Regions from separate parts of the Paenibacillus sp. FSL R7-0210 genome, predicted to be linked through region 2. Evidence: riboswitches for the same ligand, from Rfam matches in the RefSeq annotation. Region 2 holds a riboswitch; each other region holds the start of a gene.
The links. A riboswitch is a leader RNA that binds a small molecule or an ion and turns the genes downstream of it on or off. The one in region 2 is predicted to bind cyclic di-GMP.

Region 1 (4,206 bases), 1.2 Mb from region 2:
GATGCATCTCTGCTTCGTTAGTTGGATGTCAAGACCTGGTAAGGTTCTTCGCGTTGCTTCGAATTAAACCACATACTCCACTGCTTGTGCGGGTCCCCGTCAATTCCTTTGAGTTTCAGTCTTGCGACCGTACTCCCCAGGCGGAGTGCTTACTGTGTTAACTTCGGCACCAAGGGTATCGAAACCCCTAACACCTAGCACTCATCGTTTACGGCGTGGACTACCAGGGTATCTAATCCTGTTTGCTCCCCACGCTTTCGCGCCTCAGCGTCAGTTACAGCCCAGAAAGTCGCCTTCGCCACTGGTGTTCCTCCACATATCTACGCATTTCACCGCTACACGTGGAATTCCACTTTCCTCTTCTGTACTCAAGTCACCCAGTTTCCAGTGCGACCTCAGGTTGAGCCCAAGGTTTAAACACCAGACTTAAATAACCGCCTGCGCGCGCTTTACGCCCAATAATTCCGGACAACGCTTGCCCCCTACGTATTACCGCGGCTGCTGGCACGTAGTTAGCCGGGGCTTTCTTCTCAGGTACCGTCACTCCGGCAGCAGTTACTCTACCGGACGTTCTTCCCTGGCAACAGAGCTTTACGATCCGAAAACCTTCATCACTCACGCGGCATTGCTCCGTCAGGCTTGCGCCCATTGCGGAAGATTCCCTACTGCTGCCTCCCGTAGGAGTCTGGGCCGTGTCTCAGTCCCAGTGTGGCCGTTCACCCTCTCAGGTCGGCTACGCATCGTCGCCTTGGTGGGCCGTTACCCCACCAACTAGCTAATGCGCCGCAGGCCCATCCCCAAGCAGCAGATTGCTCCGCCTTTCATTCTTCTCTCAGGAGAAAAAAGAAATTATCCGGTATTAGCTACCGTTTCCGGTAGTTATCCCAGGCTTGAGGGCAGGTTGCCTACGTGTTACTCACCCGTCCGCCGCTAAGTTTGAAAGGAAGCAAGCTTCCTCTCAAACTCCGCTCGACTTGCATGTATTAGGCATGCCGCCAGCGTTCGTCCTGAGCCAGGATCAAACTCTCCAAATTGGTATTTAGAAAGAGCGATTGCTCATTTTGAAACATCTGACGAGAATTTACATTCTCATTTTTGGATCTCACCGAAGTGATCTCCGATACTCACTCGTTGTTCAGTTTTCAAAGATCAAGCTCGTTGTTAGTGTCGATGTTGTCGTCACCAGCAACTCTTATAATATATCACGTTCATCTGAGCAATGCAAGCTTTATTTTTGAAATCACTTATTTAAGTAATCTCTCATTTCCTTTGCCGCTCCAACAACGCTTATTTATAATAACCTATCCTTCTATTAAAAAGCAACCTTTATATAAATAAAAATAACCCGCTTAATGACTAAGCGGGTTATTCTCAGATAATGCTATAGTTACAGCTATTCTTAGTAGAATTTCGCTGCAGTATATTTGCTTGCTGATTTGATCAGTTCTGTTGATGCTGTTTTCTTACCCAGACCTGCATCCACTGTAGTATCAATCGTCACCCATTTGCCGTTCAGGAACACTTCGTTCCAGGCATGGTATGAAGTTACATAGCTTGTATTCCCCATAACCAACTTGGTTGGAATCCCTTCACTGCGGAGCATAGTAGCGAACAAGGAAGCGTAATCGTAGCAGATACCTTTGTTGGTAGCCAGTGTATTGTCGTTGTTCGGAATATAATCTGTGCTTACGCTGTTGGCCAGAGAGTAGTCATATTTCACGTTAGCTACGATGTAATTGTAGATAGCCTTAACTTTGTCTGCATCTGTGGTCAGACCCTTTGTAAGCTGTGCTGCCTTTTGAACGGATTTATCGGAAGAACTCCACTTTACATTCTGTACAGAGCTCAAATATACGGCATTCACATTGCTCATTGAAAGAGATACAGTCTCGGAAGATAGTACTTTGTATTTGTTGCCGGTAGTATTCTCAAGAACGGAGACCTTGTAAGAGCCATTACCTTGTTGCAGCGGGAACGTCTCGGTCGGTTTGGAAGTGTATAAGTTGTAAGTATAGCTGTTATTGTCCTTGGTAATCATGAGCTTCATCTTCTTGTCTTTAGGAACATCGTACGATACCCCGATAACCCCTTGATCAAGTTGTCCAACATTTAACCAGCTTGAATCTGCATTTGCTGCTTGAGCAGTGCCTGTCTGCACGGAAGTGACGATCACAAAAAGTGTAATCAGCATTAAATAAAACTTCTTCATGGATAAAACCCCTTTCGGTAGCTGGCTGCCATTCTTACGGGAAGGCCCTTTAGCTTTGCGTCCCTACCTTTCGATAGGTTTGCCGTTATCGTATAAGCTTTATCTGTCCAATCTACTGCCACATAATGACAGATTCAGAATGAAAACAAACAAAAAAAGCCTCTTCATTCGGTAACTGGCTGCCATCCATGACGGGAAGGCCCTGTAGCTTTGCGTCCCTACCTTTCGATAGGTTTGCCGTTATCGTGTATTAGCTTTCATAGTTATAGCTTACCATATCTCAATCTATTAGCAAGACCCAAATCACTAGATTCCCGCAAAAATAGACTAAAATTTTATGTTTTTTGACCTTTCTCAGCATTGTCCTATGACAATCAGGTCAACTTTGCATGAATAATGAGTCTGTGGGTAGGGTTGACAAGCGGATCACAGGTAATGAGGGTCAGAATCTTATCATCATCCTTACCCTTCAGAACTGAAATATCGGTAGGCTCTACAATAGATACATCATATACAACATATTTGTATTCCTGTCCGCTTGTAATAACAGTAATGGCATCCCCTTTACCGACCTCATCCAGTCTGTTGAACAGCCGCCCTGCCGTTCTTGACCGATGTGCCGCAATCGCTGCATTGCCTACCGCGCCAATCGGAGCTGTCTCCTTCATATGCGCCGCCGCATGCTTCATATTGGTCTTGGTGGCGCCCTCCAGTACAGGCAGCTTCAGATCGATTTTATCGATTTCAATAATAGCGGTGATCTTGCCTCCCACTTCAATCTCGGGCGCTGTAGTGGGCACCGGCTCTTCCGCACCAGACTCTTCCGCCAGCAGCTGGGTGACTTCCGCATAAGGCTTGCTCAGATCCTGGCTGGCAGGAGCCGTAGCCGAAGGAACGATTTCACTATAGGCCTGTTCAGCCTCTTCCAGCAGCTTCTGCTGCTGACGGTCCTCGTACCATTCGCTTCCTTTGGGGTAGAGCATAATCAGGACCCCGGCAAGTATAATCAAATAGGATAACTTCCGCATGACAATCGCCTCCGCAATATAGAATAAGTGCTGCCCCCGCAGGGGACGGGGAAGACATACTGTACCTCTAGAATACCCACTTCCGGCTTCCAAAGAAATTAATGATTACTGTAACAAAGGTAACCAGCACCTTGGCCATCAGCACCTGGACTCCCAGCCGATCAGTCAGCAGATGAATCAGCAGCACCGAAATGCCCAGCACCAGCAGATTCAGCACAATAAATCTTACTAGCTGCATCCGGTCAAAGCGGCCATCCCCGCCTCTGTCCCTTCCCTTGAAGGTCACCTTCTTATTCCAGAAAAAGCTGTTGGCCGTCCCGGCACTGTAGGAAATAATCTGTGCAGGGGTGTTAAGCATGCCCAGGGAATGCAGCAGGGTAAATACTGCAAAATCAATGAACGTGTTAAGCAGGCCCACCGCATTGAATTTCAGAAACTGGATCATGCCTGCGCGCCAAGCCTTATCTTGCATAATCGCTTGCCTTCCGCGTGTCTTCGGCCTCTGCCTCCGGGTAGCCTCGGGTCTCGCGTACGATATAAAGCGGTCTATCCTTAGATTCATCATAGATCCGTCCGATGTATTCCCCGATCACGCCCAGCAGCATCAGCACAATGCCGTTAAACAGCAGGTTCACCCCGACAATGGATGCCCAGCCCGGCACAGTCCAAGAGGTGAAGACTTTCTGGAATAAGACCAGGAACAGGTAGATGAAGCTGGAGAAGGACAGGAAGAAGCCGACATAAGAGGCGATTTTGAGCGGCTTGTGCGAGAAGGAGGTGATTCCGTCGAGCGCAAAGCGGATCATTTTTTTGAGCGGATATTTCGTCTCCCCTGCGAAGCGTTCCTCCCGCACATATTCCACCATGGTCTGCCGGAAGCCGACCCAGCTTACCAGCCCCCGTACATAACGGTTCTTCTCCTTCAGACCGCGCAGCACATCGCAGACCTTACGGTCGATGAGCCGGAAG
Region 2 (4,206 bases):
AACTCCGAACTCCTCACTGCCGGAAGCTACCATCTGCACAGCCGGGAAATCCGAGCCCCCCGGGCGGATCTCAACATCCAGCCCCGCTTCTTTATAGAAGCCTTTTTCCACTGCGGTATAAAAGCCGGCAAACTGCGCCTGGTGAATCCACTTCAGCCGGAGCACCACCTTTTTCAGCTCGCCCGAGCCTTCCGCTCCCTGGCCTTCAGCCTTCCCGGCTTCCGTATTGTTACCGCAGGCGGTCAGGAGCAGCATTAGCGAGGTTAACAGCATCAGCGCTTTTGTTCTGGACTTGTTCCACATGGTTATTCCCCCGTTTATGAATGATTTAGTATTGCTCCAGCGCCTTCAGCACCGCTTGTGAATCACTTACACTGCCGAACACTCCGCCCTGCATTTGAACCATACTCAGCGCCGCCAGGTGATTCGCTTCATCCGTCGCTCCTGTACAATCTGCAAGGATCAGACACTCGTACCCGCGGTCATTGGCTTCCCGCATCGTGGTGTGTACACAGACATCGGTAGTAATACCGGTCAGAATCAGATGGGTAATTCCTTTATTCTTCAGGATCAGGTCCAGGTCTGTTGCGTAAAAGCTCCCTTTGCCCGGCTTGTCTATAATGTACTCTCCGTGGGCAGGCGCCAGCTCATCAATGATCTGCCAGCCGCGCTCCCCCCGCACGAGGATTCGTCCCGCCGGTCCTTCGGAGCCGATCTCGGCCCCGATCTGGCGGCTGCGCCACCGCTTGTTCGCCGGCAGATCCGACAGATCCGGCTTATGCCCCTCGCGGGTATGGATCACGGTGAAGCCTTCGATGTCCCGGATACGGGCCAGCAGCCGCTGTATGGGCTGGATCGCCCTCGCTGTTAATGAGAGGTCATAACCCATTCTCTCGACGTAACCGCCCTTGCCGCAAAAATCCGTCTGCATGTCGATAATCATCAGCGCTGTCTTCGCCGGGTCCACAGCCCCGTCATAAGGCCAGATGTAAGGTGTTGCTGCAATCTGCATGGTTTATGCTCCCCTCCTGATGTCGCTATCTCTATTAATGTCATATTAGTTAACATTAATCCGTGTTTCCTTGGTATGAGTTAGATTATATTACAATGAATTTGCGATGTCTTCGGTTTTATTACGAAATAATACACTGAATGTTTGTGTTTATTCACATAGTTAACACATACATAACATTAACACCAGCAAAACCGCTTATCAAAAAAGAACACTCCGAGTCTTACCAAGCCCAGGGTGTCCCAACAGTTGAATGCTCATACTTTCCTCCCCCTGCCTCTTCCATAAGCTGTAAGCTCTGGGAAACCAGTTTTTTTGTCGAAATAGAGCTGCATATTTCGAGTTTTTTGATAAATAGGCATAATATAGTTGAAAAATAGCTCTTTAAGTACTAGAATTAAGCTTGTTTGCAGAAGTTAATGACGCGTAAGAACTATTTATGACTCTTTTTGTCGATTACAGTCGACCATAACTCCCACCTCTACAGGATGTATATCATTGATCTATTTCTAAAGGCAAACTCCCCGAAAGGGCAGGACGCAAAGCCATGGGCCTAAGAACGCCGGAATCTGCGTTTACGGTTGCCAGGCTGCCAATAGAGACCACTTAAGCCAGCTATTCAGGAGGGAAAGCCTCCCAGGCTTGATGATGTTCTTTTTCTGTACGAATTGCCATTGATCATACGAAAAAGTGAGGTTACAACCATGCCGCAGCAGGATATCGAACCAAGCCGATATGAATTCGTAGAGTCCCTGATGCTCGAACGTAAAGGTCTCCTGGATTCATTCTCTGTGGAGGGCCGAGCTTCTGACGGGACAACTGGAGATAAGAATGGAATTATCCTCGTGCAGGACAACCAGATATTCATTACTCCCCCGCTCCCCGGAGGTGCTCCCGCCCGCATTTCTGCGGTCCACCCTGTTGTCCTGAAGATCAACTGGAAGACCGTTACAGAGCCAACCGAGGTGACCAGAGCGGATTATATCACTTGGGAGATCTGTGAGAAGCCGCAATATGAAATTACCGTATCGCCTGACAAGCTCAAGGTCCACTTCACTTTATACCGTGCAGAGAAGTACGCCTGGAATCTGGTCAACTGCCCCGCCGCCTTCGAAGCGGTCGTCCGTGCCCAGCCCAATCCGGCGATGCTGCTGTCCACGCTCACCATAGAACAGATTATCGCCTCACTGGACAACCGTTTTATTCTGCGCAACCTGAACATTCCCGCCCTGTACGCGGAGCTTACGAACCCTACATATCTCCCCGTATGCATCGCTGAAGGCAGAGCCCCGCTGCCCGGCAAGGAAGCCCGGCTGGAATTCCTGCTGCCTGAGCATACACTGGAGGGGAACCGGATGCTTCAGGGACAGGGAGCCCGGGGTCAGAAGCCTGCAGAACCCTTGGAGTATCTCCGTTTCCCGGGAGCCCCCTTTGCCTTTGCAGGCGAAGTCTTCGCCCGCAAGCTGCCGCCGGAAGAAGGCATTCCCGGCCTCGACACAGACGGAAGGGTCCTGCCCCCTCCCCCGCCGCAGGATATCTACTTTGCTGCCGGTAATCATGCCAAGCTCCTTCCCTGTGGTAATATCGTAGCCCGGCACACCGGCAGGCCCCGTATCTGCGGGGGAAGCGGCAGCGTCCGGATATGTGACTTCCCTCCGGTCAGTCTTCTGGCCAGAGAGATGACAGATCCTGCGGGCGATGTTATGTTCGCAGGTGACATCATTGTACCGGGAGATCTGGAAGGACCTGTACGAATTGAAGCCCTCGGGAATGTGTACGTCTATGGCGATATCCGCCAATCTACAATTATAGCCACCGGCAGTATTTACGTTAGCGGCCAGGTCACCGGCAGCGGCCTGTACGCCGGGCACGCCGGGGTAATGCAGCATCGTCTGCACAGCCTCGCAAGCCTGCTGCGGACAGAGACGGACGGACTGCTTGAGGCGGCGCGCCAGCTGGCCAAGAATGTGGAATCCCGCCAGCAATCCGTGAATTACGGCCTGGTAGTCATGCTGCTGCTGGAGGATAAATACAGCCACTTGGGCAGCCTGATCCGTGATCTTCAGGCTGCGCTAAGCCGTATGAACGGGGCGTTCGGCTCCGGCACGGACCAGCTCTGGCAGATGCTTGAGGTATTCGCCCATCCGGGACAATTCACCGGGTACATCACGGACAGTGTCCTAAGCCACTTCTCCAGGCTGCTGCTTAAGCTGGGTGAGGAGATTGAGCTGCTCCAGGAGGAGCATGCGGTGATTAATCTCGCCCGGTCACAGGACAGCCGCCTGGAGTCCGGCGGCAAGCTGCTTGTGCGTGATTCCTGCTAAGACTACTACTATATAAGGAGAAGTGAGAGCGTGCGATATAACCGTCTGGGCAATAGCGGCCTGCAGGTGTCCGCCCTGGGTCTTGGAACCAATTCCTTCGGCAAACGGGCAGATCAGGAGACCTCGGTCCGCATTCTGCACACCGCTATGGATCAGGGCATCAATTTCATCGATACCGCCAATATCTATGCCGGCTCTGAATCGGAGCGGATCATCGGCCTTGCGCTTGAAGGCAAACGCCATAACGCAGTGCTGGCGACCAAAGCCGGATTGCCGAAGCATGAGGGACCCGGCGGCAGCGGCTCTTCGCGCCATCATCTGATGCAGGAGCTGGAGGGCAGCCTGCGCCGGCTGAAGACCGACTATGTGGATCTGTATCAGATTCACACCTTCGACCCCTACACACCGCTGGAGGAAACGCTGCGCACGCTGGATGATCTGATCTCCGCAGGCAAGGTGCGCTATATCGGAGCCTCCAATTATGCCGCCTGGGAGCTGATGAAGGCGCTTGGAATCAGCGAAGCCCGGCACTTCGCGAAATACATCTCTATCCAGTGCAGCTATTCGCTGGCTGACCGCACGCCCGAAGCGGAGCTGCTTCCGCTCTGCCTGGATCAGGGTCTGGGCATCATCCCATACTTCCCTCTGGCGGGCGGCATTCTTACCGGCAAATATACTGGCAGCAGCAAAGCCCCTGCCGGCTCCAGAGCAGAGACCGATCCGAACTTCCGCCGCTTCCTTACCCCGGAGCGCATCTCGCTCGGGGAGCAGGTTCAGGCCATTGCGGAGCGACTGGGCACCTCACCTGCAGCTCTATCCCTGGCCTGGCTGATGAACCGGCCCGCCGTCTCCACGGTGATCGTCGGTGCA
Region 3 (4,206 bases), 970 kb from region 2:
GTTGGTGTCGGTGTTGGTTCTACCGTCGGTGTTGGTGTTGGCTCTGCCGTTGGTGTTGGTGTCGGTTCTGCCGTTGGCGTTGGTGTCGGTACCGCCGTTGGCGTTGGTGTCGGCTCTGCCGTTGGTGTTGGTGTCGGCTCTGCCGTTGGTGTTGGTGTCGGCTCTGCCGTTGGCGTTGGTGTCGGTCCCGCTGTTGGCGTCGGTGTCGGTACTGCCGTTGGCGTTGGTGTCGGTACTGCCGTTGGCGTTGGTGTCGGTACTGCTGTTGGTGTTGGTGTCGGTACTGCCGTTGGCGTTGGTGTCGGTACTGCTGTTGGTGTTGGTGTCGGTACTGCCGTTGGTGTTGGTGTCGGTACTGCCGTTGGCGTTGGTGTCGGTTCTGCCGTTGGCGTTGGTGTCGGTACTGCTGTTGGCGTTGGTGTCGGTACCGCTGTTGGCGTTGGTGTCGGAACTGCCGTTGGTGTTGGCGTCGGCACCGCTGTTGGTGTCGGTGTTGGCTTCACCGTTGGCGTTGGTGTCGGCTTCACGGTCGGCGTTGGTGTTGGCTTCACGGTCGGCGTCGGTGTTGGCTTCACCGTTGGCGTTGGTGTCGGCTTCACAGTCGGCGTTGGTGTCGGCTTCACAGTCGGCGTTGGTGTTGGCTTCACAGTCGGCGTTGGTGTCGGCTTCACGGTCGGCGTTGGTGTCGGCTTCACAGTCGGCGTTGGTGTCGGCTTCACGGTCGGCGTTGGTGTTGGCTTCACGGTCGGTGTCGGCTTCACGGTCGGTGTTGGTGTTGGCTTCACGGTCGGTGTTGGTGTTGGCTTCACGGTCGGCGTTGGTGTTGGCTTCACGGTCGGCGTTGGTGTCGGCTTCACGGTCGGCGTTGGTGTTGGCTTCACGGTCGGCGTTGGTGTTGGCTTCACGGTCGGCGTTGGTGTCGGCTTCACGGTCGGCGTTGGTGTCGGTTTTACAGTCGGTGTTGGCTTTGGAGTTGGAGTGCACACAGGTGTAGGTGACGGTTTTATGGTCGGTGTTGGCTTCACTGTAGGTGTAGGCGTTACCGTCGGTGTTGGCTTCACTGTAGGTGTTGGCGTTACCGTCGGTGTTGGCTTCACTGTAGGTGTTGGCGTTACCGTTGGTGTTGGTTTCACAGTCGGTGTTGGCGTTACCGTTGGTGTTGGTTTCACTGTCGGCGTTGGTGTCGGTGATGGACTAGGTGTCGGCGTTGCGGTCGGCGTCGGACTCGGCGGCGGCCCCTCTCCCTCGTACAATCCCAGGTGCATCTCTACCCCGCCGCTAAAAGATTTTGCAATCAGGGTTCCGTACAGCTCTGCTCCGGCATAATGAACATCCGCTCTAGGTGCGAGGATCGTCCCGAAGAATGAGGTATAAGCGATATTCACCTCAGAAGCTTCGTAAAAGTTGAACAATACCTGACTGGCTCTGCCGTTATTCATTGAAAAGCTCGGCACATTGACTGTAGACCCGCTTATATTAATAATCAGCGTAGCGTTCTGTGCAATGTTGAATTCGATATAGTTGGTCTTCGCCAGTGTCGAGGCATCCAAATGAACTACATTGAAACGATCCGGTGCACTTATCTTGAGCTGTCCATAATGATTATCGCCAATCTCATTCGTGTCGGCCAAGGCCCCATACTCTGTGGATCGGGAGATCAGAGCTTGCTGCTCGGCTGCAAAATCAATCGGGCTGGCATTTTTCTTCCCGCCTTTGATGTTGACACCAGGCTCATTGGCTGTAAAGCTATCCCCAAATACCACATTTCCATAGATCTCTCCACTGCCTAAATGTACAAAATTCTTACCGGCCACAAGTACATCCGTCGGCGAAGCATCCCTGTATGCCCTGGCTACTCCGTATCCTCCGGAGAGGGTAATGTTCCCCGCCGCTGCCAGGCGGCCTTCAATCTGGTCATTGGCTTGTTTAAAATCCCCGAGGATAAAAGCATTAAAATTCCCTGCAACCCCCAAAACCGGTGTTGGCGTATACGGCACCCCTGAAGCTGCTCTAACATCCGTCCCCCACGTAAAGGCACTGGATAGGGTCAATAGGCCTGCCATAAGGATGGCAGCTGTTTTACGTACTCTTTTCTTCAATAGTCCACACCTCCTAGTTACTATTCTATGAATCTGTCACGCGACTATAACAACAAAAAGACCGCCACGAAGGGTTAGCTTCACGGCGGCCGGACGACCCTAGCCTCAACTTTAGAGACAGTAGATTCCTGACTTTGCGTCCCGTTCTTTCGATACGGTTTGCGTTTGTACATGATTTCGGTATGCAATTAAGATTTGCTTATGTAAGATCATTGTTGAGTCTATGACATTTGTTACTTTTGTACTAATTTCAGTTTATCCGCTCCCCCACCCTGTTGTCAATCCATTCCCAGTATATTTTTTGAAATTATTTTTGCGAAGATTCCTCATTTAACCCTTTTATCATAAGGCTTCAGGGGCGAATCTTTTTTTATATGCTGACGAAAAAAGTCGAGAAATCAGAGGATTGGCTGTAGCCGTTTATCTCTCTTACCTATAATAATATCAATTTATATTATTTAAATTTGATGCATTTGTCCTATTTTATCGCCTTCAGACCCCTCCTACTCATTGTCTGCTCCTGTTCAATGCAATTTTACCTATTTACAGGCACCTCAGCTCGAAAAAAAAGTGCCGCCCATAGGGACGACACCTGCTAATAGACTTCATATATTTTGAATAAAATGTCGCCTAGGCAGACCCGAACAGCTGAACCCAGCCAATCATCGATACCCAGAGCGGAACACTTAGAATGATCCCGAATACCAAACCACGGCGGAGGCTTCCTTCACGACTCATTGCCATTCTCCTTTGAGCTGATTTATTTTTCAATCTTTAATATTTCAATTTTAATATAAAATAATTCATCTTATTTTTTTGTGAAATATATCACATTATTTGAGTTAATTTATAAAACCCATTGATTATTTTTTGAAGGATGAGTTACAATGCGAATATACGTTCTCTTCGAGGGGTTGAGAAGGATGCAAAGAGCAGAGAGCCAGGACAACCTGCTGGTCAAATCTTATATTTTGCTGCCGCTTATTCTATCCGCCTTCGAGCGCGATGCTTCTGCTATAGCCTCTGAGCTGCGCACGCCTGCACCTTATCTGGAGGTAATCCAGTCGGCCGCTCATGCCGCTTCTGCCGATCTGCGGGAGGTCCGTGCCGGAATGCGCGCACGTGGTCTGAAGGTCTATGAGCAGCAGCGGCTGGAGACGGGTGTTGAAGCCAAATTTGTCTGCAGGGGCTATCACGAACGGATGCTGCTGCTGGATGATGTGATTGCCGCCCAGGCCACTCTGCATATGCGCAGATATCTGGGTATGGAGAAGATGGAGCAGCGCTAACAAAGAAGCCTGCCGCAAGCGGCAGACTTCTGCATTAAATGATCGCCCGGATGCGGCTACATTAACAACGTCCAATACCCCAATGTGCCGCATATCACCACCACAGCTACCGGGTACAGGATTCTCCGGCTTACCTGATCCCTGAACGCAAGAAACAAACAAAGCATACAAAGCCATGCAATTAGAAGGCTTCCCATCTATTATGCATACGCTCCTTCCCGGCATTTCTGCCCCTCTCCAGCGGTAGACCGCCTCAGAGCACAACTCTCCTTATATATAGGAAGATTTCCCGCCGAATATCCCAATTATACCAGCTGACAGCCAATCTGGAGCAATTTTTCTTCACATTGCCGTCAAGAAATTCACAATTCCTCTTCCAGCACAGGATATTCCCAGAAACCCAGACGTCCCTTAGCAGGTATGGGATGTACCAGCGGAACAACCTCCTCCAGCATCCAGGCATACCTTCCTTCGGCATAATTGCCGAATACATATTCATTGCCGCCCGGCCAGCCTTGCTGCGCAAGCTCCGGCGTCACCTCACAGCAATCCGCAATGCGGCTGACTGCAATGATCTTGCCGGTTGGCAGGTTGTCCGCAGTGTAACCGTAACGTGCCAGCAACGACTGATACGGCTCCGTCCGGCAGATCGCCTTATTCACCTGCATCCCGGCATGAATGGCTAACTCTCCCCGCTGGGCGGTCCGCCAGGTCCGGGTTTCGATTTGTTTTTCTCCCAGCGCAATTAACGTGGCCCACGGCTGGCGAATGGTTAGGCATTTCATAATGCAGCTTGCCTCCTCTGTTGAACACCTTTT

Region 1: it holds a riboswitch for cyclic di-GMP, as region 2 does, so the genes downstream of both, MKY64_RS24120 (transglutaminase-like domain-containing protein) here and MKY64_RS29285 (flagellar assembly protein A) in region 2, are expected to answer to the same signal.
Region 3: it holds a riboswitch for cyclic di-GMP, as region 2 does, so the genes downstream of both, MKY64_RS24935 (choice-of-anchor A family protein) here and MKY64_RS29285 (flagellar assembly protein A) in region 2, are expected to answer to the same signal.

What each region holds. Positions count from the first base shown of each region.
Region 1 is NZ_JBBPAR010000001.1:5,709,143-5,713,348, forward strand. It holds rRNA gene MKY64_RS24115 (16S ribosomal RNA) at 1-1,034, opposite strand, end outside; gene MKY64_RS24120 (transglutaminase-like domain-containing protein) at 1,400-2,209, opposite strand; cyclic di-GMP riboswitch class I at 2,223-2,303, opposite strand; cyclic di-GMP riboswitch class I at 2,377-2,458, opposite strand; gene MKY64_RS24125 (class D sortase) at 2,584-3,237, opposite strand; gene MKY64_RS24130 (GtrA family protein) at 3,305-3,709, opposite strand; gene MKY64_RS24135 (glycosyltransferase family 2 protein) at 3,699-4,206, opposite strand, start outside.
Region 2 is NZ_JBBPAR010000001.1:6,878,055-6,882,260, reverse strand. It holds gene MKY64_RS29295 (ABC transporter substrate-binding protein) at 1-303, opposite strand, end outside; gene biuH (biuret amidohydrolase) at 329-1,012, opposite strand; cyclic di-GMP riboswitch class I at 1,517-1,609, shown strand; gene MKY64_RS29285 (flagellar assembly protein A) at 1,717-3,336, shown strand; gene MKY64_RS29280 (aldo/keto reductase) at 3,367-4,206, shown strand, end outside.
Region 3 is NZ_JBBPAR010000001.1:5,905,324-5,909,529, forward strand. It holds gene MKY64_RS24935 (choice-of-anchor A family protein) at 1-2,099, opposite strand, end outside; cyclic di-GMP riboswitch class I at 2,181-2,273, opposite strand; gene MKY64_RS24940 (hypothetical protein) at 3,023-3,388, shown strand; gene MKY64_RS24945 (ASCH domain-containing protein) at 3,751-4,173, opposite strand.